3 regions of the Mycobacterium sp. NGS16 genome follow, and region 2 is predicted to be linked to each of the others. Evidence: riboswitches for the same ligand, from Rfam matches in the RefSeq annotation. Region 2 holds a riboswitch; each other region holds the start of a gene.

Region 1 (7,922 bases), on a different contig from region 2:
CCCGGCGTCGCAGGCCATGGCGGCTGCAGCGACACCGTACGCGAACTGGCTCGGCGCCACCGCGGCGGCCGCGGAGCACACCGCGAGCCGAATGATGCTGGCAGTAAGCGATTTCGAGCAGGCGCTCGCCGCGACGGTGCCGCCCCCGGCGATCGCCGCCAACCGCAGCCTGTTGGCAGGGCTGGTCGCCGCCAACGTGGTGGGGCAGAACACGGCCGCGATCGCGGCGACCGAGGCCGAGTACCACCAGATGTGGTTACAGGACGCGATGGCGATGTATGGCTACGCGGCCCGCTCGGCAGCCGCGACGGCGGTGACGCCGTTCAGCGCGCCGCCCCCGGTCACCGATGGATCGGGCGGACGCGGCGCCCCGCTCGCCCAGGCCCCTGCCGGCGGCACCGGTAACCAGCTCTCGCAACTGCTGAACGCCATACCGCAGGCACTGCGCGGGCTCTCCGGCTCCGGCAGCGCGCAAGCCGCGCCGGTCGGTGCGCTGGGCTCGGCGCAGAGCACCGATCCGGTGTCTCAGGCCGCCTCCTATCTCGAGACGCTGGCCCGCACGATCCTGCCCGCCAACGACGCCAACATCTCCACGCTGTACGGCATGGGCCAGTACGCCCGCAACCTCAACACCGACCTCGACATCTCCCAGGCCACCGGCGGCCGAGCCGGGTTCGGTTCCGGCGCAACGATATCCAGTGGTTTCCCAGCGACGGCCACGGCCGCCGGCGCCCAGCCGCTGGTGGCCGCCAGCAGCGGGAACGCCGGCGCGGTCGGCAAGCTCGCGGTGCCGCCGGCCTGGGCCGAATCGGTACCCGAGACCGCGACCACCGCGACCGCGGCTCCCACCGCACCGGGCCCCGCCGCCGCGGCGGCACCCGCGGGACACGGTGCTGGAATGGCGGCAGCAGGTCTGGCCGCCGGGCGGACCGGCCGGCGGCAACGTGGCGGTCGGGCGCCGGCGCCCAGCGAGCGGATCGCCGGCCGGCTCACCGGCGCCAGCCAAGTACGGCACTGGCATGTCGAGCGCGGCGGGCTCAAGAGCCTGCTGAGTGAGGTGGCCGGGCAACCCGGTGTCCACGAGGTCTACTTCGACACCGGCGAACAGGTGCCACCGGGTTCATCCGGCGGTCCCGGCTGCGCCTCTCCTCCGTCGGGTCTGGCTGAACCGCCGGGCACCGGACCGCGGCCGGACGGGAGGTGATCGCCATGGATTTCGCTGCGCTGCCGCCGGAGGTCAATTCCGGGCGTCTGTATGCCGGCCCGGGGTCCGGGCCGCTGCTGGCCGCTGCGACGGCCTGGGCGCGGCTGGCCGCCGAAACCGGTTCGGCCGCCAGGGCGTACCAGTCGGTGCTGACGGGCCTGACCGACGAGGGGTGGCTGGGACCGGCCTCGGAGTCGATGGCTGCCGCCGTGACACCGTACGTCGCGTGGCTCCACGCCACCGCGGCACTGGCCGAGCAGACCGCCGCCCGAGCCATCGCGGCGGCCAGCGCCTTCGATCAGGCCCACGCGGCCGTTGCACCGCCACCGGTGATCGCCGCGAACCGTAGCGCGCAGGCGACGCTCGTCGCGACGAACATACTCGGGCAGAACAGCGCCGCGATCGCCGCACTCGACGCCGAGTACGCCCAGCTGTGGGTGCAAGACGCGGTCGCGATGTACGGCTACGCGGCCCAGTCGGCGGCCGCGACCGCACTGGCCCCGTTCACCGAACCGCCGGCCACCACCGACCCCTCGGGGCTGGGCGGGCAGGCGGCGGCCGTCGCCGCGGCCGGCAGCGGGCCCGCCCAGCTGTCGCCGTTGATCTCCGCCATACCGCAGGCACTGAATGGGCTTGCTCCGGCAGCGGTGACGGCATCGGCGCAAGCGACCCCACCGACCCTGTCGCAGCTGGTTTCCTACCTGCTGATCCTGCCGAAGAGCATTGTGCCGTTCAACGACGCGATCAAGACCGTCCTGTACGGCATGATCCAGTACTCCCGCAATCTCAACATCGACCTCGACATCGCCGCGGCCACCGGTGGTGAGGCCGGATTCGGTTCCGGCGCAACAGCGCTGGCCGCTGAAGCGTCCCTACCGGCCGCCGCCGCGCCAATCTCGGCCGGTGTGGGCAACGCGGGCACGATCGGCAGGCTCAGCGTTCCGCCGAACTGGGTGGCGGCTGCGCCGGTGGCCAAGATGGCTGCCGCTGCGCTGCCGGGTGCCGGGCTGGCGGCGGCGCCGGCCGCCGCGCAGATCCCCACCGGGGTGTTCGGCGACTTGGCCATGGCGAGCCTGGCGGGCCGGGCGCTGACCGGCGCCGCGCCCCGGAGTCGACCCGCCGCGGCGATGAACGGCCATGCGCAGACCCGGCTGGAGCGCCTGGTCACCGAGCTGGCCGGCACCACCGACGTGCAGCACTGGCACGTCGATCCCAGCCGGCTGGACAGTCTGCTGGAGGAACTCGCCGAGCAGCCCGGTGTGCACGCCGTACACGTCAACCGCGACGGGCAGAACACCGCCGGGCCCGATCGGCAGCCGGGCTGACGTCGGCGTCAATTCTGCTTCGCCGCCAAGGTCTTTCGCGGCCGGCGTGCACCGGTGACCGAGAAGTGGGCGGCGACGCGCCGCGCCCGATTGACCCTGCCAGCCACCTGGTGCACTATGGTGTGGCAAGCACCTCGTTAGGTGAGGCGTCTGCACGGATACAGGCCACTGACCCCGAACGTCGAAAGACGCCCCGGGTCAGGACAGCTCCTCCCGGATTAAGGGTTGAGCCCAAGTGGCTTCCGGACCTGCATTGTTTGCGCAGGTCAGGACACGCCGTGCAGTGCCGAAGCTCTGACGAGAGGGGTGCGGAGTCCGGCTGTGCCGCCGGGCGGATTCACCTCTTTGTGCAGACGTGCAGGCACCCGCGCGTGCCCCGGCCGAGAGGAGGTGAGAGCGACATTGAGTCCGAGTGATAGTTCCTATCCGAGATCGATGGTCGTCTCCTTCAATCTCGGTACCGCTTTCACCAACTGATTCTCACCGGCGCTGAACTCGTCGACTGGCGTGCCTTCCGCTCGCGGAATGCGCCAGATTCGGCATGTCTTGAATTCGCTTGCCAGCTTTGACTTTTCGCCGCGCAGCGATTCTCCGACATGCCCAGCTCCGGCATGTCGCCATGACCGGCCGCCCGACCCTTCTTGCCGTCTGAAACACGGCCGCACACGCATCGGGACATCGACCGTGCCTGCACACCGCCAAGACCGCCCAGCGATCAAAACCACCGAACAAAAAGGAGCAATGCCATGGACTTCGGAGCATTCCCGCCGGAGATCAACTCCGCTCGTATCTACACCGGACCCGGCTCGGGACCAATGATGGCCGCCGCCGGGGCCTGGGACAAGATGGCCGCCGAGCTCGCCGCCGCCGAGGCCGCCTACCAGTCGGTCATCAACGGACTCGTCAGCGAAGGCTGGATGGGACCGGCGTCCAACGCGATGGCCGCCGCGGCGGCGCCCTACGTCGCGTGGATGGGCACCACCGCCGCTCAGGTGGAGCAGGCTGCGGCACAGGCGAAGGCGGCCGCCGCGGCGTTTGACGCGGCGTACGCGATGACGGTGCCGCCGCCACTGATCGTGGCCAACCGCACTCAGCTCGCGATGTTGGTGGCCACCAACATTCTGGGCCAGAACGCCGCGGCGATTGCGGCCACCGAGGCGCACTACGGCCAGATGTGGGCTCAGGACGCCGCCGCGATGTACGGCTACGCGGCCGCTTCGGCAGCGGCCACCAAGGTGACGCCGTTCACCCCACCGCGCGAGGTCGCCGACCCGTCGGCGCAGGGCGCCCAGCAGGCCGCAGTCGCCCAGGCTGCCGGCAACGCGGCCTCGTCGAACGCGCAATCCACGCTGTCCCAAGCGCTTACCAACACCCCGCAGACGCTGCAGAGCCTGTCGTCGCCGGTGCAGCCGCCGACGCCGCCGGTCACCGGAGGCGATGGGATCAGTACCGGTGATCTGACCAACGCCATGACCAACCTGATGAGCAGCTCGTTCTCCCCGATGGGAGCGGCCGGGATCTCCAATTTCGCCGCCGACATGGCGGTGGTGCGTGGTGCGGCCATCGCCGCGGGTGACCCCCTGGGCCTGGGCGCCATCGACCCGTTCACGCCGATGCTCGGCGGACTCGGCGGGCTCGGCCACGGGATGCACGGCCTGGGCAGCGGGCTGGGCGGCCTCGGCACGGCGTCTGCGGCCATGGGTCAAGCCTCCACGGTCGGTGCGCTGTCGGTGCCGCAGTCGTGGGCAGCCGCGGTTCCCGCTACCGCAGCGCCGGGCACCTCGGTCGCGGCCACCGGCTGGACGGTGGCCGCGCACGCCCCCGAGCCGGGCGCGGCCGGGATGCCGGGGGTGCCGTTGGCCGGAGCCGGCCAGGGCCGCAACTACGGCTTCGCCGCCCCGCGCTACGGCTTCAAGCCCACGGTGATGGGTCGGCCGGTGGTCGCCGGTTAGCCCGTGTGACAGGGTTAGCTCATGCAGACGCTGAGCGTCGCGGAGTTCACGCTGCGACTGGCCGTCGGATTGGGCTGCGGTGCACTGATCGGGCTGGAACGACAGTGGCGGGCCCGGATGGCGGGGCTGCGCACCAACGCGCTGGTGGCTGCCGGCGCAACGCTGTTCGTGCTGTACGCGGTCGCCGCCGGCGACACCAGCTCCACTCGGGTCGCGTCCTACGTGGTATCCGGGGTGGGGTTCCTCGGCGGCGGGGTGATCCTGCGGGAAGGGTTCAACGTCCGCGGCCTGAACACCGCGGCCACCCTGTGGTGCTCGGCCGCCGTCGGAGTGCTGGCGGCGGCCGGGAACCTGCTGTTCGCGGTGATTGGTACCGGCGCGATCGTCGGCACCCACCTGTTGCTGCGGCCGCTGGGCCGGCTGATCGACCGCGATCAGCACATCGAGGAGGACGAACCGCAGTCGCCCTACCAGGTGCAGGTGATCTGCCGGCCGAAATCCGAGAAGTACCTGCGCGCTCAGATCGTGCAACACACGGCCGGCAACGACTTGGTGCTACGCGGGATCCACACCGGCCGGGCCGCCGAGGACAACATCGCGCTCACCGCGTCCATGCTGTCCGACAGCCGGGCGCCGGACCGCCTCGAGCGGCTCGTCGGCGAATTGTCGCTGCAGCCGGGCGTCTACGCGGTGCACTGGCACTCCGAGGATCAGGCGTCGCTGTCGCCGGAATAATCACGGGCGAAGCACTCTAGGCTGGCGTCGGCGGAGGTGAGCATCATGGATTGGATCGCGGGGGTGTGGTCGGTGTTGCCTGCGCCGATGCGCGACCCGGTGCTGTTCGCCATTCCGTTCTTCCTGCTGCTGCTGACCCTGGAATGGACTGCGGCGCGCAAGCTCGAAGATCTCGAACGCGGGTCCTACCGCGCCAGGGACGCCTGGACGAGTATCTCGATGGGACTGGTGTCGGTGGCCACCACCGCCGGCTGGAAGTTGCTCGCGCTGTTCGGCTATGCGGCCATCTACACCTATCTGGCGCCGTGGCACCTGTCGCCGAAGGACTGGTACACCTGGGTGATCGCGATCCTCGGCGTGGATCTGCTGTATTACACCTACCACCGGATCGCGCACCGGGTGCGGCTGATCTGGGCCACCCACCAGGCCCACCATTCCAGTCAGTACTACAACCTGGCCACTGCGCTACGGCAGAAGTGGAACAACAGCGGCGAGATTCTGGTATGGATTCCGTTGCCGCTGATGGGAATTCCGCCTTGGATGGTGTTCGCTGCATTCTCGGTCAACCTGATCTACCAGTTCTGGGTGCACACCGAACGGATCGACAAGCTGCCGCGGATCATCGAGTTCGTCTTCAACACTCCGTCGCACCACCGGGTGCACCATGGGATGGACCGGGAGTATCTCGACAAGAACTACGGCGGCATCCTCATCATCTGGGACCGGATGTTCGGCACCTTTGCGCCCGAGCGGTTTCGTCCGCACTACGGGCTGACCAAACAGGTCGACACCTTCAACATCGTGACGCTGCAGATCCACGAGTACGCCTCGATCGTCGCCGATGTGCGCGGCGCGACCCGCTGGCGCGACCGGCTCGGATATGTGTTCGGCCCGCCCGGCTGGCAGCCGATGCCGTCGGGAGCCGCAGACGCGTCCGCGGCGCTGCGGCAATGACGCATTGGGGAGCGCACCGAGTGCTGTTCGCATAGGCTTGCGACGTCGTATCACGGCGACGAACGCCCCGGCGCGTCCGGCCGCGGCGACCCGATCAGAAGGGAACAATGTGGCACAGAGCTTGGGAGACACGCTCACCGCAGGAAAGAAGCTCGTCAAAGGCGAGTCGCTGACCTCCAAGAACGGGGCCTACACCCTGACCTTGCAGGATGACGGCAACCTGGTGCTGGCCTCACGCGGTAAGGCGATCTGGGCTTCCGGCACCAACGGCAAGGACGTGGTGCGCGCCGAGGTGCAGTCCGACGGCAACTTCGTGCTCTACACCGCGGACAAGCCGGTCTGGCACACCGACACCAAGGGCAAAAAGGACGTCAAGCTGGTGCTCCAGGACGACCGCAACCTGGTGCTGTACGCCGCCGACGGTGCTGCGTGGTCCACCAAGACCGAGACCGACGCTCCGCCGCCTCCCGAGGAGCCCACGGCGCAAGCAGCTGCCGAGGCCCCGCAGGCCCCCGAGGCACCCGAGGCGCCTGCGGCTCCCGCAGCGCCGGCCGCACGCAAGTACACCGTTGTCTCCGGTGACACCCTGTGGGCCATCGCCGAGCGGTTCTACGGTGACGGCAACAAGTACCCGCAGATCGCGGAGGCCAGCGGTATCGCCAACCCGGACCTGATCCACCCCGGTCAGGAGTTGACGATCCCCTGATCGCCGCTGACGGCCGACGCGGCGGCCCGGAACCCACACGGGGCCGGGCCGTCGCGCTGCGCCGGTGATCACGGCGGTCGAATCCCGGCCGGACTGGAACCGGCCCTCAACGATCGGAGTCGACGGTGCGCGGGCGCATTGGGCGGATGCTGGCGGTGGGTGTTGCGGTCGCGGCGACGGCCGCGTCTCCGGCGATCGGCACGGCTCGAGCCGATCCGGTGCTGGTGTTTCCCGGCATGGAGATCCACCAGGACACCCATGTCTGCACGCTCGGCTATGTCGACCCGATCATGCGGGTTGCCTTCACCGCCGGTCACTGCCGGGGCAGCGGGCCCGTCACCGACCGGGCCGGAAACGTCATCGGCTCCTTGGCGACCTTCCGCGACAACACGCCCAACGGTGCCACCGTCAACACCGACCAGGTGATCGCCGACTACGAGGCGATCGTGTTGTCCGACGGTGTCGACACCAATGACATTCTTCCCGGTGGTCTGCGGCTTGAGGCCGGCCCGGACGACGGGGTGGCCCCCGGCGAGCCGGTCTGCCACTTCGGCATCGTCACCGGAGAGACCTGCGGAACTGTCGAGCGGGTCAACAACGGCTGGTTCACCATGGGCCACGGTGTTCGCAGTCAACAGGGTGACTCCGGCGGCCCGGTGTATGTGGTCCGCGGCCCCGGGCTGGCCCGGATCGTCGGCCTGTTCAACAGCGTGTGGGGTGAGTACCCGGCCGCCGTGTCGTGGTCGGCCATCTCCCAGCAAGTCCGCGAAGACGTCGGCGTACCGGCCCCGCCGACATGAGAGCGTCTGCCCGACCGCCCGTCCAGATCGCTTGGGTCACCAGAGATCTGGCCGCTACCGAATCGATGCTGAGCGCACTGTTGGGGGTGCGGAAGTGGGTCCGCATGCCGGGTGTGCACTTCGCCCCGGACACCTGCAGCTACCGCGGCGAGCCGGCGGATTTTGTCGCCGACATCGCGCTGAGCTATCTCGGTGACATGCAGCTGGAGCTGATCGCGCCGGTAAGCGGGCACAGCATCTATCACG
Region 2 (7,922 bases):
GGCCAATACCCACAGTGCGGAGTTCCTCGATGGTGACCTGGCGGCCTTCCAGCAGGTGATCGATCTGAACGTCACGACGCCACTGGCGCTGATCCATCACTTCGCCGGCCCAATGCGTGCTCGCCGCCGTGGCGGCGTGATGTTGATCGGCTCCCTCACCGGCTATCTGGGTTCGGCGCGGCACACCGTGTACGGCGGGGTGAAGGCATTCACCCGGATCTTTGCCGAGGGCCTATGGCTGGAACTGCGAGACTACAACGTGCACGTTCTCGAACTCGTGCTCGGCGTCACCAAGACACCGGCCATGCAACGGGTCGGGCTCAATTTCGACGTGCCGGGACTGCGCGTGTCCGATCCGGCCGATGTGGCTCGCGAAGGCCTCACCCAGCTGGCCCGTGGGCCGGTGCACGTCGTCTCCGACCACGCCGACAACCCGGCACTGCACGCCGGCCCGGATCGGGCCGAAGCCGTGCTGGGCTCCCACCGGTGGATGCAGAAACTGCTGCAGCGCAAGCCTGGCCAGACCTCCGATGCCCCGCCCCCCGAGTGATCGCGAGCCCGCGACCCCCAGGACGCCCGCGCAACGCCAACGCTGCGACCGGATCCTGGCCACCGCGGCCCGACTCGGCGCCCGCGATGGGCTGGAAGCCGTCCGGATGCAGGACGTCGCGGATCAATCCGCGGTCTCGATCACCACCGTCTACCGCTACTACCCGACCAAACACCATCTGTTCGCCGCACTGCTGGAGCACTACACCCGAGCGGTGCGGGCCCCACATGCGGTCACCGGACGTGCCGCAGCCGATGTCGCCGAACTCATGGTCGGGATCTGCCGCAGCATGCTGGCCCGGCCCCTGCTGGCACGAGCGATGATCGCCTCGGTCAACGCCCGGCGGGCTGAATCCAGCACGACCGGCGACTTCAACCTGCGGGAGAACATTTTGTCGGTCGCTGCGATCACTGAGCCGTCGCCGCAGGACGCGCAGATCGCTCTGCTGGTCGAACAATGTGCCTACGGCATCCTGTCGTGGGCCGTGATGGGCGCGACCACGCCCGCCCAGGCCGAGTGCGACATGCGCCGCGCGTGTGAGCTGCTGTTGGCGCCCTGGGGTGAGAGGCCCGAAGGCGGCGTTAGGAGCGCATAGCGTGTTGGCACAGTGCGCACAGCAAGTTCTACGCACTTTCCACGACGCCGCAGCTCGGCGGGCCTCGCTCTCCGGCGAACCGGGCTGATGCGCAGCATATTTCGGCAGCCATTGCACAGTTCTGGGTTTTGCATCGGTCGTTTCATGCCGGGTCGCTACGAAAGCTGTAGCGCGCCAGTGCCTCTCGGCCTGCTATCGGTCTCGGGCGAGACGAACGACACGCCTGAGGCGTGCCGCTCGAGTTGACTCTGTGCACCGTTGCTGCCACCATGGCCGCGAACGCACCTCGCTAGGTGAGGCGTCTGTGCGGATACAGGCCACTGACCTCCAACGTCGAGAGACGCCCAGGGTCAGGACAGCTCTTCCCGGCTTAAGGGTTGAGCCCAAGTGGCTTCCGGCTTCTGACCGGATACGCCGTGCAGTGCCGAAGCTCTGACGAGAGGGGTGCCGGCCGGCTCTTCTGCCGGCACGACTCGCCCCGCTGTGCACGCCGCAACGGCATCCCCGTGTGCCCTGGCCGTGAGGAGGTGAGAGCGACATTGAGTCCGAGCGATAGTCCTTATCCGAGTTCGACGACCACTTCGTTCGAATCCGTTCCCGGCGCCGCCTTCACCCTCTGAATCGGTTTACGCCGTACCGTACCCGCGCTGTCCGACCGCACCGTCCAGCGCGGTTTCAGCGCGCGAGTTTGCCTGCCGAATCGGCGTAATTCGCCATGTCCAAAGGAGTTTCGATGTCTTTTGTATCCGCCCTGCCCGAAGAACTGACCGCGACAGCGGCGGATCTGCGTGGCATCGGCGCCGCTGTGGCCGCACAGAGCGCCGCAGTCGCGGCGCCGACTACCGGTCTGGTTCCAGCGGCAGCAGATGAAGTCTCGGCGCTGACCGCCGCTCAATTCGCCATCCACGCGCAGATGTATCAAGCGATCAGCAAGCGTGCCGCGGAGGTGTACGAGAGGTTCGTGGACACGCTGCAGATGAGCGCGCACTCGTATGCGGCGACTGACGCCGCCAACGTCATTTCGGTCTACTGAAAGGTTGTTTAGCGATGGATTACGGATCGTTTCCACCGGAGATCAATTCGGCGCGGATGTACGCCGGGCCGGGAGCCGGGCCGATGCTGACCGCAGCGGCAGCCTGGAACCAGCTTGCCGCTGAACTTCGGTCGGCGGCAATATCTTTCGAGTGGTCGGTGGCAAGTCTGGTGAGCCAGGGGTGGTGGGGTCCGTCTGCGTCGGCGATGCTGGCGGCAGCCGAGCCTTACATGACGTGGATGAGTCTCACTGCCGAACAGGCTGAGCAAACCGCGGCACAGGCGAATTCAGCGGCCGACGCCTATTTGTCGGCCTACGCCATGACGGTGCCACCGGCGGAAATCGCGACCAATCGAGTGATGTTGGCGGCATTGGTCAAGACCAATGCCCTCGGACAGAACACGCCTGCTATTGCAGCGACCGAAGCGCGCTACGGCCAGATGTGGGCCCAGGACGCCGTTGCGATGTACGGCTATGCCGCCGCTTCCGCGGCCGCCGCGAAACTGGTCCCGTTCACTGTCGCACCGGAGACCACCAGGCCGGAAGAGCAGGGCAGTTCCGGCGGCGTCCCTGCCGACGCCGCCAATGCGCACTCCCACGTGCCGAGCGCATTGCGGAGCATGGCGTCGCCGGCAGAGGGCACGTCGCCCTCGTCACCCGATTGGGACTGGACGAAGTTTTTCGATGGCCTGTTCGGAGATACCTGGGGCAGCGACGACGGATCCGGGCTGAATATCAATGCTCAGCTGTGGAACACGATCGCCGCGACCGGGATCTTCGACCCCGGTGGCAACATCGAAGGGTTTTCCGGTTTGGCGACACTCGGTTTTCTCGCCCGAGGTATGGACGGCGGCACGGCCGCCCTGTCCCGCGGCGGCCTCGGCGCCGCGCCAGCCATGTCGCTCGCGTCGTCAGCCACCAGCGGCCTCGACGTCGCCGGGCGTGCTGCCGGCGGCGCAAGCGCAAATGTGTCGGCCGGAGTGGGCCGTGCCACCCTGGTCGGATCGCTGTCCACGCCCCCGAGCTGGGCAACGGCGGTCCCGGCGGCGGCTGCCAGCACCGGATCGGCCAGCGGCTGGAGCGTCGCCCCGGAGAGCAGGTCCATGACCGCCATGCCTCCGCCGATACCGCCGGGCGGCGGCGGGCGCAACGGCGGCTCCGGTTTCGGGCTGCCGCGCTACGGCGTCAAGCTCACCGTCATGCCGCGCCCGGTCGTGGTGGGCTAGGCATCTCCGTGCCCCGCCAGGGAGCCGTCCGTCACCGGGTTAGATCCCACTGCCCGAAATCGGCCGCCAAGACGTCGTCGACGTCGACGTGGATGTCGTCGATCATGAAACCCGGGTCGGTTGCGGTGACCACTTCCCGCTGGAACAGCACAGCCGCCGGTTCGCGTTCGCCGCCGGACCACGCCTTGGTCTGCCACGCCCAGCGGTAACCGGGGCTGGTCGAGTGCCCGACGACGCCGTCGGCGATCGCCCAGCCCAGCTGGCGGGCACCGCCATAGATTCCGGTGCGCTCGTCACCGAGCACCGAGTTGATGCCACGGAACCAGTGGAGCGCGAGGCCTTTCCAGGTCTTGGCGTCGATGTCTTCGTCGACGCTGAAGAAGATCGGGGCCGAGTCCGGGCCACCGGCCGCACTGTGCAGCCGCAGCGCTGTGCGGGCGTCGGCCACTCCCCCGTCGTAGCCGCGGGTGAAGTCCGACGGGGAGTTCGCCCATCCTGGCTTGCCGAACTGGTAACAGCTGACAACCTGTAAACCGGCGGCGCGCAGGCGATCTGCATAGTCACGGGTGACGGGCTTGAAATCGAATGTGGCGCCCGGCCGCAACTCCGAGACGTAGACCAGTGCCCCGGCAAAGTCCGCCGCTCTGATCTGTTCGGGCTGCACCAACCGGTCGGCGAAGTCGATGAGCTGCAGTCCGTCGGCGGCGGCCGTGGGGGCGCCGGCCATCGCCCCGAGGACACCGGGGACGGCCAGCGCCGGTACGAGCAGCGTGGCATAGCGCAGGGCTTCGCGCCGGGAGACCGATCGCGTCACAAGGGGAAGGGTAGCCGCCGTCAACGTCCGGCGTGGCCCGAGCGGATCAGGGCGTTGCCCGGGCGCAAGAACCCGGGCTGCTGGAACCGGCGGACTGCACGCACGATCCCCGATGGGATCACCCGGGTGAAGAAGACGCTGGCGTCGAAGGCGCCGCGCACCTCGGTGACGTAAGACCGCGGAAGGCCGAATCTGATGAGGCCCTGGCTCACGTCGACGAGGTCGGCGCGGCGCACCGCCTCGACCAGCGGTGCGTACGGACGGGATGGACCGTAACCGGCGAGCCGGTGATGCTGGGCGACGATGAGCGCCAATTCGTCCGACCACACCTCGCGGCCGGTCTGCTGCAGCCACGCGTCCTGCGCCTCGATCGACGGCACCAGATAGTCGATCGTGTCGAACGCGGCCAGATCGTGAAATGCTGCGGCGATTGCCAGCTTGTCGTCCCGGTCGGGGTGCTCCGGCGCCAGCGCGCGGGCGAAATTGAAGATCCGGTACACGTGCGCTTTGTATGCGTCCCAGCCGATGTCGTCGCGGCCGGCGCGGTGGCGGTGCGACTCGAGGATCTCCTCGGCCAGCGGCACACTGCGGACGATCTCCGGCACGGTCACCCCGTCACATTAGCGCCGCCAGGGCGCCCCTTACGGGGCCTTCGTGATCACCGCGTCACCGAAGTGCTCTATCGCCTCGATCGCGTGCGTGAAGCTGTCGCCGGGGACGGCGACCTGTACCCAGGTGACGCCCACCTCAGCGAGATGACCCAGACCGTCCAGGTAGGCGCTCGCGTCGAAGTCGTGGTAGCCGAGGCGGCCGCCGGCCAGGTTGGAGAAGCAGATGTCGATGGCCGACCAGTCCCGGCCCGCCTCATCACAGCGCCGCCGCAAATCCTCGATACCTGCGGTCAATGCGTCGAGGGAATCCATGGCGGCGGTGCGGGCCGTGCTGGCCAGGCCCGGCGGCGCGGCGAACGGGACCCAGCCGTCCCCCCGGGTGGCGACGCGTTGCCGGGCGTTGCCGGTGTTTCCGCCGATCCAGATCGGCGGATGCGGCCTGCTGATCGGGCGCGGATGCGCGGTGATTCCCCTGGCCCGGAAGTGCCTGCCCTCGAACGACACGTCATCTCCGGTCCAGATGGCTCGAATGACGTCCAGGCTCTCCTCGACCAGCTCGGCGCGCTCATCGAAATCAACTCCGAGAGCGGCGAATTCACCCTTGAGGTAGCCGACACCGACAGCCAGCGTGAACCGTCCACCGGAGAGCAGGTCCAGCGTCGCCCCGGACTTCGCCACCACGAACGGGTTGCGGTACGGAAGGACGACGACGTTGGGGACGAACCGCAGCGTCCGGGTGTGCGCTGCGGCGAATCCCATGGCCACGAAGGGGTCAAGGCTGTCGTGGCCGCCGGCGTCGAGCCATCGTTGTGTCGGCGCCGGGTGGTCGGTAAAGCCCATCGCGTCGAATCCAGCGCCTTCGGCGGCCTGCGCCACGGCGGTGACTCCTTGCGGGGATACCAGTTGCGGGTCGCAGGGATGCGTGATGATCGGATAGGTGAACGCGAAGCGCATGCGTGTCCCTTTCAGCTCTCCAGGTTCGGCCGGGGCGGCCCGAGAATGTAGTCACCGCTGCCCGGATGGTGATACCACCCACCGGCCGCGTGCGTACCGCCGTCGACGTGCAGCGTCTGGCCGGTCAGGTAGGAGCTCAGATCGCCGGCCAGAAACAGCGCGGCGCCGGCCATCTCTTCAACGTGGCCGGGACGGCCCATCGGGATCATGTAGCGCGCGTTGGCCAGCATCTCGGGCGAGCCGACGCGCTCGATACCTTCGGTGAGCGTGAGGTCGGGGGCCAGACAGTTGACCCGGATACCGTGCGGGGCTAACTCCAGCGCCGCCGTCTTGGTGAAGTTGATGACTCCTGCCTTCGACGCTGCGTAGGCCGCATAGCCAGGAGCGGCGCGGGTGCCCTCGATGCTGGCGATGTTGATGATGCTGCCCGGCACACCCCGCTGCACCAGTGCCTGCGCGACGCGCTGCGTGCAGAGCAGGACGTGGGTGAGGTTCGAACGGATCAAGGTGTCCCAGCCCTTCGGCGCGGTCTCCAGCAACGCAGACGCGAACACCCCGCCGGCATTGTTGACCAGAACCGTCGGCAGGCCCACCTGCGCGACGGTCCCGGTCAAGGCCGCATCCACCTGATCGGGATCGCGGACATCGACCACGCAGGCCAGACCGCCGACGGCGGCGGCCGCGCTGTGCGCGGTCGCGGGATCCTTTTCCCAGATCACCACTTGGGCACCGAATTCGGCGAACGTCTCGGCGATGCCCCGGCCGATGCCGGAGCCGCCGCCGGTGACGACGGCTACTCGGCCATCGAGGGTCGCGGCGTCTTTCTGCAGGACCACAAGCCACCTCCGGGCGGGTTCGCCATCAAGGGGGTCACAGGCTGATGTAGACCGACTTGGTGTTGAAGTAGGCCTCCAGGCCCTTGCGGCCCCGCTCACCGCCCCAACCGGATTGCTTGTGCCCGCAGATCGGCATGGACGGGTCGGCGGCCAGTGCGCAGTTCACCCAGATCTGGCCGCCGCGAAGCTCGTTCGCGACGCGGTGGGCGCGGCTGAGGTTCTCGGTCCAGATGGCGCCGGCCAGCCCGTATTCGGTGTCGTTGGCGGCGGCGATCGCCTCCTCCTCCTCGTCGAAGGGAATCACTGATCCGACCGGCCCGAATATCTCCTCACGGATCAGCCGCATATCGGGAGTCGTGTTGGTGATGATCGTGGCCTCGTAGAAGTAGCCGCGCCGATCCATCGGCTTGCCGCCGGTGATCACTTGCGCTCCGGCGGCCATCCCGTCGGTGACGATGCCTGCTACGCGTTGACGCTGTTTCTCGCTGATCAGCGGCCCGAGCACCGAATTGGGGTCGTCGCTGCCGCCCATCGGCAGCATCTTGGCGAAGTTCGCCAGGCCTTCGACGACCTGGTCATAGATGCCGCGCTGAACGTAGATCCGCGAAGTGCAGGAACAGTTCTGGCCCGAGCCGGCCAGCAGCCCCATCCCGGCCATCATGATGGCCTTGTCGAGATTGGCGTCGTCGAACATGATCAGCGGCGACTTGCCGCCGAGTTCCAGGGTGAGGCGCTTGAGGTTACCGGCGGCCGCCTTGACGATCAGCCGTCCCACCTCAGTGGACCCGGTGAACGAGATCTTGTCGACGTCCGGGTGGGCGGTCAGTGCGGCACCGGTGGTTTCGCCGTAACCGGTCACCACATTGAGCACACCGTCGGGAAGACCCGCCTCGCGGAAGATCTCCTCGAGTTTGAGTGCGGTCAACGGGGTTTCCTCGGCGGGCTTGAGCACGCAGCTGCAGCCGGCCGCTAGCGCCGGGGCCACCTTGAGCATTGCGACGAAGAACGGCCCGTTCCACGGGATGATCAACCCGACGACGCCGACCGGCTCGAGCTGGGTGAAGGCGTGGTAGGTCTCGAAATTGCCGAGCAGGCCGTCGGAGACCAGGTTGCTGGACTCGCCGTGGATCTTGCCTACCCAGCCGGCGTAGTAGGTCAGCATCTCCTGGGAGACCTTGATGATCTGGCTCGCCCCCATCGCGGTCATTCCGTTGTCGCGGGACTCGATTTCGGCGAGTTCGGCGGTGCGTTCTTTGATGATCTCCGCGGCGCGGAACATGATCTCGGCGCGACGCGCAGCGGG
Region 3 (7,922 bases), on a different contig from region 2:
GAGCCTGTATGTGCCCAACGGTCGCGCACTGAACGACCCGCATTACACGTACAAGTTGGAATGGCTTGCCGCGCTGCGTGATACCGCTGAAAGCTGGCTTATCGACGACCCGTCGGCGCCGATCGCGCTGGTCGGCGACTGGAACATCGCCCCGCAGGACGACGATGTGTGGAGCATGGAGTTCTTCGACGGTGCGACGCACGTCTCAGAGCCGGAGCGCAGCGCGTTCCGCGCACTGACCGAGGCGCAGTACCTCGACGTGGTGCGGCCGTTCACCCCCGGCCCCGGCGTCTATACCTATTGGGACTACACGCAGCTGCGGTTCCCCAAGAAGCAGGGCATGCGCATCGACTTCATCCTGGGCTCCCCCGCGCTGGCGACTCGGGTCACGCACGCCGAGATCGTCCGTGAAGAGCGTAAGGGCAAGGCGCCCAGCGACCACGCGCCGGTGCTGGTGGACATTCAGCGGGTCTGACGGGCCGCGGTTATATGAATTCTGTGTGGATTTCCCGGTGTTCGCCGATTAGCGCATAGGATGGATCGGGTTAACCAATTTGCTCATTTGAAGGGCAGGGAATACCCATGAACGCCGTCGCAGGGACGGTACGGAAGGTGGCCGGGGCGGCAACCCGCGCGGCGACCATGACCACCGAGGCGGCCGGCGCGATCGGCGGGGCCGCGCTCAACGGGGTGATCGGCGGATTGAAGGGTGCGGCCAGCGGTGCGCAACGCGGCCTGAGCACCGGCAGCCACTCCACCCCCGCGGCCGCACTGACCCTGGGCGCCCTGGGCGTCTCCGGGTTGGTCGAGTGGCCGGTGCTGGTGGCGGTGGGCGGCACCGCGCTGGTGCTCAAGCAACTCAACGGCCGGTCCGAGGACGGCAAAGCGCCGACGGCGGCCCCGGCGAAAACCCCGGCGAAGGCTCCGACCGCGGCCGCACGGCCGTTGAAGTCGGTGAAGTCCGGGAAGCCGGCGGGTTCCCCGCGGCGCAGCCCGCAGCCGAAGAAGACCACCGCACGGCAGTCGCGCAGCGGCAGCAGCGCTCGCGCGCGCCACTGATCGGGCCCGAGTGGATTTAGGCCGTGCCGTCAGGCACTCTCTTCCGCTGCGCGCAGCGAACTTCGGTGTCCAACTCACCTCCGCGCTGGTAGACACATCGGTGCAGACTGCGGCCGGGTTAGCCGGCGCGGTCTTGCCCAATGCCGAGACCGGGTGGTCGCTGTCCCGGCGGTGCTTCCGCGGCGAGCAGCGGGCCTGGGTGGAGGTGCGCGGGCTGGACGGACCGACCGGAGCCGAGCTGGCAACCGCCGTGCTCGGTGCGGCGCGGGCGCTACCCGGGGTCACCTCCGTCCGGTTGAACCACCCGTTGTCGCGCCTGGTGGTCGGCCTGGACTCGTCCGCCGCCGACGTGGTCTCGTTGCGCGAGCTGTGCCGCGTCGTCGCCGACACCGAGAACCGGTACCGTCGGCTGGCCCACCGTGGCCGCCCGCCGGCGAGCCTGCCCGGGGACGGCATGACGCAGGCGTTACGCGCGTTGACGGTCGGCGCCAACGTCGCCGGTCTGGGCTTGGCGACCCTCGGCCGGCTGCTGCGGTTGCCGGGGCTGCCGCTGGGCCTGGAAGCCGGCGTCATCGTCGTCGACTACCAGCCGCGGCTGCGCCGCCTGCTCGAGGAGAGCATCGGCAAGCAGGCCACCGACGCCCTGCTATCGCTGGCCGGTGCCGGCGTGCACACCCTCAACCAGGCACCCACCGCGCTGGCGGTGGACCTGTCGATGGAGGCGATGCGCGCCGGGGAGGAACGCGCCGCGGCGCGGGCCTGGCGCCGCTGCGAACCCGAGCTCGCCGACTACGCCGACCACCCTGCGGTGACCGTCCCGCCCCGGCCGGCGCCGCGTCCGCCGGGTCCGGTCGAACGGCATCTGACCCGTAGCGCCTGGGCGCAGGCCGTCGGGGCCGGGGTGATCGGCGCCGCCACCCGCAGCCCCGACCTGGCCGGTACCGCCGCGGCGGTGGCCGCGCCGAAGGGCACCCGCGCCGCGCGCGAGTCCTTCGCCGCGACCCTGGGCCGCGGTCTGGCCGACCAGCACGGCGCCGTGGTGCTGCGGCCGGGCAGCCTGCGTGAGCTCGACCGGATCGACACCGTGATCATCGATCCGCGGGTGCTGTGCGGCGACGACCTGCGGGTGATGCAGGTGCGCGGCGCCGACGACGACGAGCTGCGCGCCGTGTGGGCGCAGGCCCAAGCCCGGCTGAGCGACCCTGGCCTCACACCGGGCTGGCATCGGATCGGTCCGCGCGCCGGCGTCGAGGCGTCGTTCCAGCCCGCGCTGCTGCCGTTGGCCGCCGCGGTGGTGACCGAGGCCCGGCATGCCGACGTGGAAGTGGTCTCGGTCGAGACCGAGGCGCTCGGCGAGCTGCGCCCGATCTTCGACGACATCCGACCACTGGACGGGGCCTCGGTGGACGAGGCGCTGGTCGCCGCGGTCAGCGCCTATCAGGCCGATGGTCACGATGTCGCGGTGCTGTCGACGGCCGCGGTCGAAGCATTGGCGGCCGCCGACGTGGCGCTGGGCATCCTGCCGGGACGGGATCGCCCGCCGTGGTGTGCCGACGTGTTGCTGACCGACCTGGCTGCCGCGTGGCGAGTGCTGCACGCGCTGCCGGCGGCTCGCTCCGCCGCCCGCCGCGGTGTCGAGATCGCCACCGGCGCTTCGACGTTGGGTGCGCTGCTGATGCTGCCCGGGGTGCGCGGTCGCGGGCCCGGCCCGGTGACCACCGGCGCGGCGGCCGGCGCGCTGTCCGGCTACTGGCTGGCCCGGCGTGCGGTGGATGCCGCGACGCCGCGGCCGGCGGCGGTGCACGAATGGCACGCGATGTCGGTCGAGCAGGTACAGGCGGTACTTCCGCCGCCGGACCTGGAGGTCCCGGCCGAGACCCGCCGCGCTCCGGCGGCGGCGGCCGCGCTGGCCGCCGTCGATCTGGCCCGCCGCGGCGCGCAGCGCACCGCACCGCCCCGGCTGTTGTGGCAGTTCGCCCAGGCCGTGCGCAGTGAACTATCCGACCCGATCACGCCGGTGCTGGCGTTGGGGGCAGCGGCCAGCGCGGTGCTGGGCTCGCCGGTCGACGCCGTCCTGGTGGGTTCGGTGCTCGGCGGCAACGCCGTCCTGGCGGCCGCCCAGCGACTGGTGGCCGAGCGACGGCTCAATGTCCTGCTCAACGAGCAGGTGGCACCCGCCCGCAAGGTGATCCTGGGCGCCACAACCGACGACCGCACCTACTGCGACGTGAACGCCGAAGATCTGCGGCCCGGTGAACTGATCGAGGTCCGCTCGCATGAGGTGGTGCCCGCCGACGGGCGACTGATCGACGCCGACGACCTCGAGGTCGACGAGTCCTCACTGACCGGCGAATCCCTGTCTGTGGTCAAGCAGGTCGAGGCCACCCCGGGGGCGGAACTGCCGGAACGCGAGTGCATGGTCTACGCCGGCACCACGGTCATCACCGGAACGGCGTTGGCGCTGGTGACCGCCGCCGGGGGCGACACCTACAGTCGCCGGGCCGCCGACCTGGTCGCCGGTGAGCAGTCCGCGGTCGGCCTGCAACACCAGTTGAGCCTGCTGACCAGCAAGGCGTGGCGGATCAGCCTGGCCGGCGGGACGCTGGTGACCGGGCTGGGCATGCTCCGGCGGATCGGGCTGCGCCAGTCGGTGGCGTCCGGCATCGCGATCGCCGTCGCGGCGATCCCGGAGGGGCTGCCGCTGGTGGCGACGCTCGCCCAGCAGGCATCCGCTCGCCGATTGACCAAATCCGGTGTGCTGGTACGTGTTCCCCGTTCGGTGGAGGCGCTCGGTCGCGTCGACGTGGTGTGCTTCGACAAGACCGGGACGCTGAGCCAGAACCGGCTGCGGGTGACCCAGGTCAAACCCGCACCGGGTTACTCGGCCGACCAGGTTTTGACGTCCGCAGCGCACGCCGCGCCGGCGACCAACGGGCGGCAGGTGCACGCCACCGATGCCGCGATCGTCGAGGCCGCGGTGGCCGCCGAAGTGGTGGACCCTGATCGCGGCGAGGTCGCCCACCTGCCATTCCGCTCTGGCCGCAGTTATTCGGCGTCGGTCGACGGCGCCGAGCTGTGCGTCAAGGGTGCCCCGGAGGTGGTAGTGCCCGCCTGCGGCGGTGACCCGGCGATCCGCCGAACGGTGCTCGACATGGCCGGCCAGGGCCTGCGGGTGATCGCCGTCGCCCGGCGCGAGCTGTCCCCCGAACAGGTCGCCGTCCTCGGCGATGATCCGGATCCGGAGGACATCGCCGAATTCTGCGGTGCCGGACTGACTTTCGTCGGCCTGCTGGGGATCGCCGACACACCGCGCCCGGAAGCCGCCGATCTGTTGGCCGAACTGGACCGCCGCAAGATCCCGGTGCGGCTGATCACCGGTGACCACCCGGTCACCGCTACCGCGATCGCCCGGGAGATGGGACTGGCCGTCAGCGCCGATCAGGTGATCAGCGGCACGGACTGGGATGCGTTGTCCCGCAAGGGCCAAGAGCAAGCGGTGAACGAGAAGGTGGTATTCGCCCGGATGTCGCCGGAGAACAAGGTTCAGGTCGTCCAGACCCTGGAGCGCACCGGCAAGGTGTCGGCGATGGTCGGCGACGGCGCCAACGACGCGGCCGCGATCCGGGCGGCCACCGTGGGCCTCGCCGTCGTGGCGCACGGCAGCGAATCGGCAAGCACCGCTGCGGATGTGGTGCTGGTCGGCGGTCGGGTGCATGCGCTGCTGGACGCACTCGACGAGGGCCGCGAACTGTGGCAGCGGGTGCAGGCCGCGGTGGCGGTGCTGTTGGGCGGCAACGCCGGTGAGGTGGCGTTCGCGATCATCGGCAGTGCGATCACCGGCCGCTCACCGTTGAACGCCCGCCAGCTGCTGCTGGTGAACATGCTCACCGATGCGCTGCCGGCCACTGCGCTGGCGGTCAGCGAGCTGAGCGAGTCCGCAGCGTCGGCCGCTCGCGGGCCGGACCCGGACGCGCTGTGGCGCGCGGTCGCGGTGCGCGGGGTGACCACCGCGTCGTCGGCGGTCGGCGCATGGGCGTTGGCGTCGTTCACCGGCCGCCAGCAGCGGGCGTCGACCGTCGCCCTGGTGTCCTTGGTGGCCGCCCAGCTGGGCCAGACACTGCTGGACTCCCACGACGCGCTGGTGGTGCTGACCGCGGTCGGCTCGCTCGGCGTGATGGGGACGTTGATCTCCATTCCCGGTGTCAGTCAGCTGTTGGGCTGCACCCCGTTGGGCCCGGTGGGCTGGGCCCAGGCGCTGGGTACGGCGACGGTGGCCACCGTCGGTGCGGCGGTGGTGCCCCGGCTGCTGTCCAGTTGGCAGGACATCGCGGACAAGCCCACCGAGTTCATGGTGCCGGGGCCGCGCCAGCCGGACGGCACCCCAAGGTCCAACGGCCACCCCGCGCCGCGACTGCGGCTTGTGCACAATGGGGACACCGGCTCTCGTCGCGGAACGGCCGCGACCCGATCATCCGGCGACCCGTCGCCACCAGGAGGCTCATGATGGCGGACAAGCCGCGGCGTGGCGCGTCGCAACGGGAAGCGGTGGCCCATATCCGCGAAGCGGAGACCTTCGCGGTCGAGTTGCCGCTGGTCGGCAAGGTGACGGTGCCCCGTCCCGACCAGCTGGCCTACTACGGGGGGCTGGCGCTGCTGGCGGCCTTCGAGATCATCGACTGGCCGGTTGCCGTTGCGGTGGCTGCCGGCCACATTCTGGCCAACAACCACCGCAGCGAGGTACTCGAGCAACTCGGCGAGGCCCTCGAAGACGTCTAGACCTCAGTGGTCGACGCTGAGCACCCCGACCCGCCACAGGAGGGCATACATCTGGTGCAGGGGGCCGCTGAGCAGCCGGGTGGTCATGTCGACGACCGGGTCCGAGGCAGGCGCGGCGGGCGCAGCCCGTCGGGGGTCCAGCTTCTTCGCCGTGCTCGCGGCACGCGGGGCCGGCGCCGGGATGTCGTTGTAAGCGATTGCAACCATGATGGCCTCCTAGTCGCGTAACGGCGCTACGCGCCCAGCGAGGAGTCCGGGGTTGGGGCTCAGCTGGAGGCGGTATGCGACCGTTCGGATGGGGACGGAACAGACGTCAGATATCGGCTCGGACTATCACCGGAACTCATTCGTCCCTCACCTCCTCTCGGTCGCGGGCACGCTTGGGCGTACCGGTTCCACCGCATGCTCGGGAGGCAGCTCCGACGACTGTCGGGAGACCGCACCCCTCTCGTCAGAGCTTCGGCACTACACGGCGTGTCCATATTTCGGAAGCCACTTGGGCTCAACCCTTAAGCCGGGAGGAGCTGTCCTGACCCGGGGCGTCTTTCGACGTTCGGGGTCAGTGGCCTGTGTCCGTGCAGACGCCTCACCTAACGAGGTGCTTGCGTGCTCCATAGTGCATGACGGTCAAGCCGCGGTCAACTCTGTGATTCCCGGGCGTGTCGGACCGGCTTGACGTGCGCGGATGCGCCCGAATCGGGCTCCGCGACGTTGCTGCCCAGGCTGGTGTCGGACAGGTTCACCGGCTCGGCCGCGTAGCGCCCCGGAGCCACCCAGGAGCTCAGCGCACCGAGCACCATCATCACCGCCGCGGCGGCGAACACCACCGCCAGCCCGGTGTGGAACGGCCCGGAGATCAGCTGCGGGAAGAAGGTGTGCCCGGTCAGCGCCTGGGCATTGACGCCGGGCTGATCCAGCGCTCCGGAGGGCCCCAGCAGCTCGGCGATCGGGTTGTAGCCCAGAAATGCCGCGAACAGGCTGCCCACCGGCGGCGTCCCGGCCACCTCATCGGCCACCGCGGCCGACACGCCCTGCTGTTGCAGCCCGGCGCCCATCGCCGCGGGCAGCGTGTTGGCCAGGCCGATCACCATCAGGGAGAAGAAGACCCCGATCGACAGCGAGGTGCCGGCGTTGAAGAACGTGGCCCGCACGCCCGACGCGGCTCCGCGCTGATCGGCCGGCACGCTCGACATGACCACGGCGCTATTGGGGGCGGTGAAGATGCCGCCGCCGAGCCCGTTGAGGAACACCAGCGCCGCGAACACCCGGTAGTCGAAGTCCACCGGGAGCAGCATCAACGCCACGAATGTCGCCGCCATCAGCACCATGCCGCCCACGGCGAACGGCCGGGCGCCATGGCGGTCCGACAGCGACCCGGCCACCGGTCCGGCCAGCAGGAACCCGGCCGTCATCGGCAGCAGATAGATCCCCGACCACAGCGGGGTGGATTCGAAGCTGTACCCGTGCAACGGCAACCAGATGCCCTGCAACCAGATGATCAGCATGAACTGCAGCCCGCCGCGCCCGATCGCCGACATCAGCCCCGCCACGTTGGCCATGCCGAATGCCGGGATCAGGAACAACCGCACATCGAGCAGTGGGGCGGCCACTCGCAGTTCGATGACGCAGAACAGCACCAGCAGCGCTACCCCGAGGCCCAACGCGCCTAGAACGGCAGGGCTGGTCCAGCTGGTCGGCGAATTCCCGTGCGGCTGAATGCTGTAGGTGATCGCGGTCAGCAGCACGGTCAGGCCGAGTCCCAGCGTCACGGTGCCTGCCCAGTCCAACTTGGCCGGTGCCCGTTCACCGAGTTCGTGCAGTGAGCGCACCGACCAGATGGTGCCCAGCACGCCGATCGGCACCCCCGCCCAGAACACCGCCCGCCAGTCCCATTCCGAGAGCAGCCCGCCGAGCAGCAGGCCGACGAAGGACCCGGCGACCGCCGCCACCTGGTTGACGCCCAGCGCCATGCCGCGCTGATTGGCCGGGAAGGCATCGGTGAGGATCGCCGACGACGAGGCGAACAGCATCGCCCCGCCGACCCCTTGCACCACTCGCCAGCCGATCAGCCACTGCGCGCCGGGCCC

The links. Region 2 has a riboswitch for magnesium ahead of AC5Y4Q_RS07335 (PE family protein). Riboswitches for the same ligand answer to the same signal wherever they lie in the genome.
Region 1: it holds a riboswitch for magnesium, as region 2 does, so the genes downstream of both, AC5Y4Q_RS20100 (PPE family protein) here and AC5Y4Q_RS07335 (PE family protein) in region 2, are expected to answer to the same signal.
Region 3: it holds a riboswitch for magnesium, as region 2 does, so the genes downstream of both, AC5Y4Q_RS21370 (Rv1535 family protein) here and AC5Y4Q_RS07335 (PE family protein) in region 2, are expected to answer to the same signal.

The regions. Positions count from the first base shown of each region.
Region 1 covers NZ_JCALEE010000012.1:56,613-64,534, reverse strand. The annotation lists gene AC5Y4Q_RS20110 (PPE family protein) at 1-1,204, shown strand, start outside; gene AC5Y4Q_RS20105 (PPE family protein) at 1,210-2,529, shown strand; M-box (ykoK) riboswitch at 2,656-2,842, shown strand; gene AC5Y4Q_RS20100 (PPE family protein) at 3,276-4,481, shown strand; gene AC5Y4Q_RS20095 (MgtC/SapB family protein) at 4,503-5,216, shown strand; gene AC5Y4Q_RS20090 (sterol desaturase family protein) at 5,262-6,170, shown strand; gene AC5Y4Q_RS20085 (LysM peptidoglycan-binding domain-containing protein) at 6,292-6,876, shown strand; gene AC5Y4Q_RS20080 (Rv1815 family serine proteinase) at 7,023-7,676, shown strand; gene AC5Y4Q_RS20075 (VOC family protein) at 7,673-7,922, shown strand, end outside.
Region 2 covers NZ_JCALEE010000002.1:363,063-370,984, forward strand. The annotation lists gene AC5Y4Q_RS07325 (SDR family NAD(P)-dependent oxidoreductase) at 1-550, shown strand, start outside; gene AC5Y4Q_RS07330 (TetR/AcrR family transcriptional regulator) at 531-1,145, shown strand; M-box (ykoK) riboswitch at 1,424-1,596, shown strand; gene AC5Y4Q_RS07335 (PE family protein) at 1,879-2,178, shown strand; gene AC5Y4Q_RS07340 (PPE family protein) at 2,193-3,404, shown strand; gene AC5Y4Q_RS07345 (DUF1906 domain-containing protein) at 3,436-4,131, opposite strand; gene AC5Y4Q_RS07350 (HD domain-containing protein) at 4,239-4,829, opposite strand; gene AC5Y4Q_RS07355 (LLM class F420-dependent oxidoreductase) at 4,860-5,783, opposite strand; gene AC5Y4Q_RS07360 (SDR family NAD(P)-dependent oxidoreductase) at 5,795-6,619, opposite strand; gene AC5Y4Q_RS07365 (aldehyde dehydrogenase family protein) at 6,654-7,922, opposite strand, start outside.
Region 3 covers NZ_JCALEE010000015.1:15,452-23,373, reverse strand. The annotation lists gene AC5Y4Q_RS21390 (exodeoxyribonuclease III) at 1-475, shown strand, start outside; gene AC5Y4Q_RS21385 (hypothetical protein) at 583-1,059, shown strand; gene AC5Y4Q_RS21380 (HAD-IC family P-type ATPase) at 1,070-5,563, shown strand; gene AC5Y4Q_RS21375 (hypothetical protein) at 5,560-5,835, shown strand; gene AC5Y4Q_RS21370 (Rv1535 family protein) at 5,839-6,042, opposite strand; M-box (ykoK) riboswitch at 6,272-6,440, opposite strand; gene AC5Y4Q_RS21365 (MFS transporter) at 6,474-7,922, opposite strand, start outside.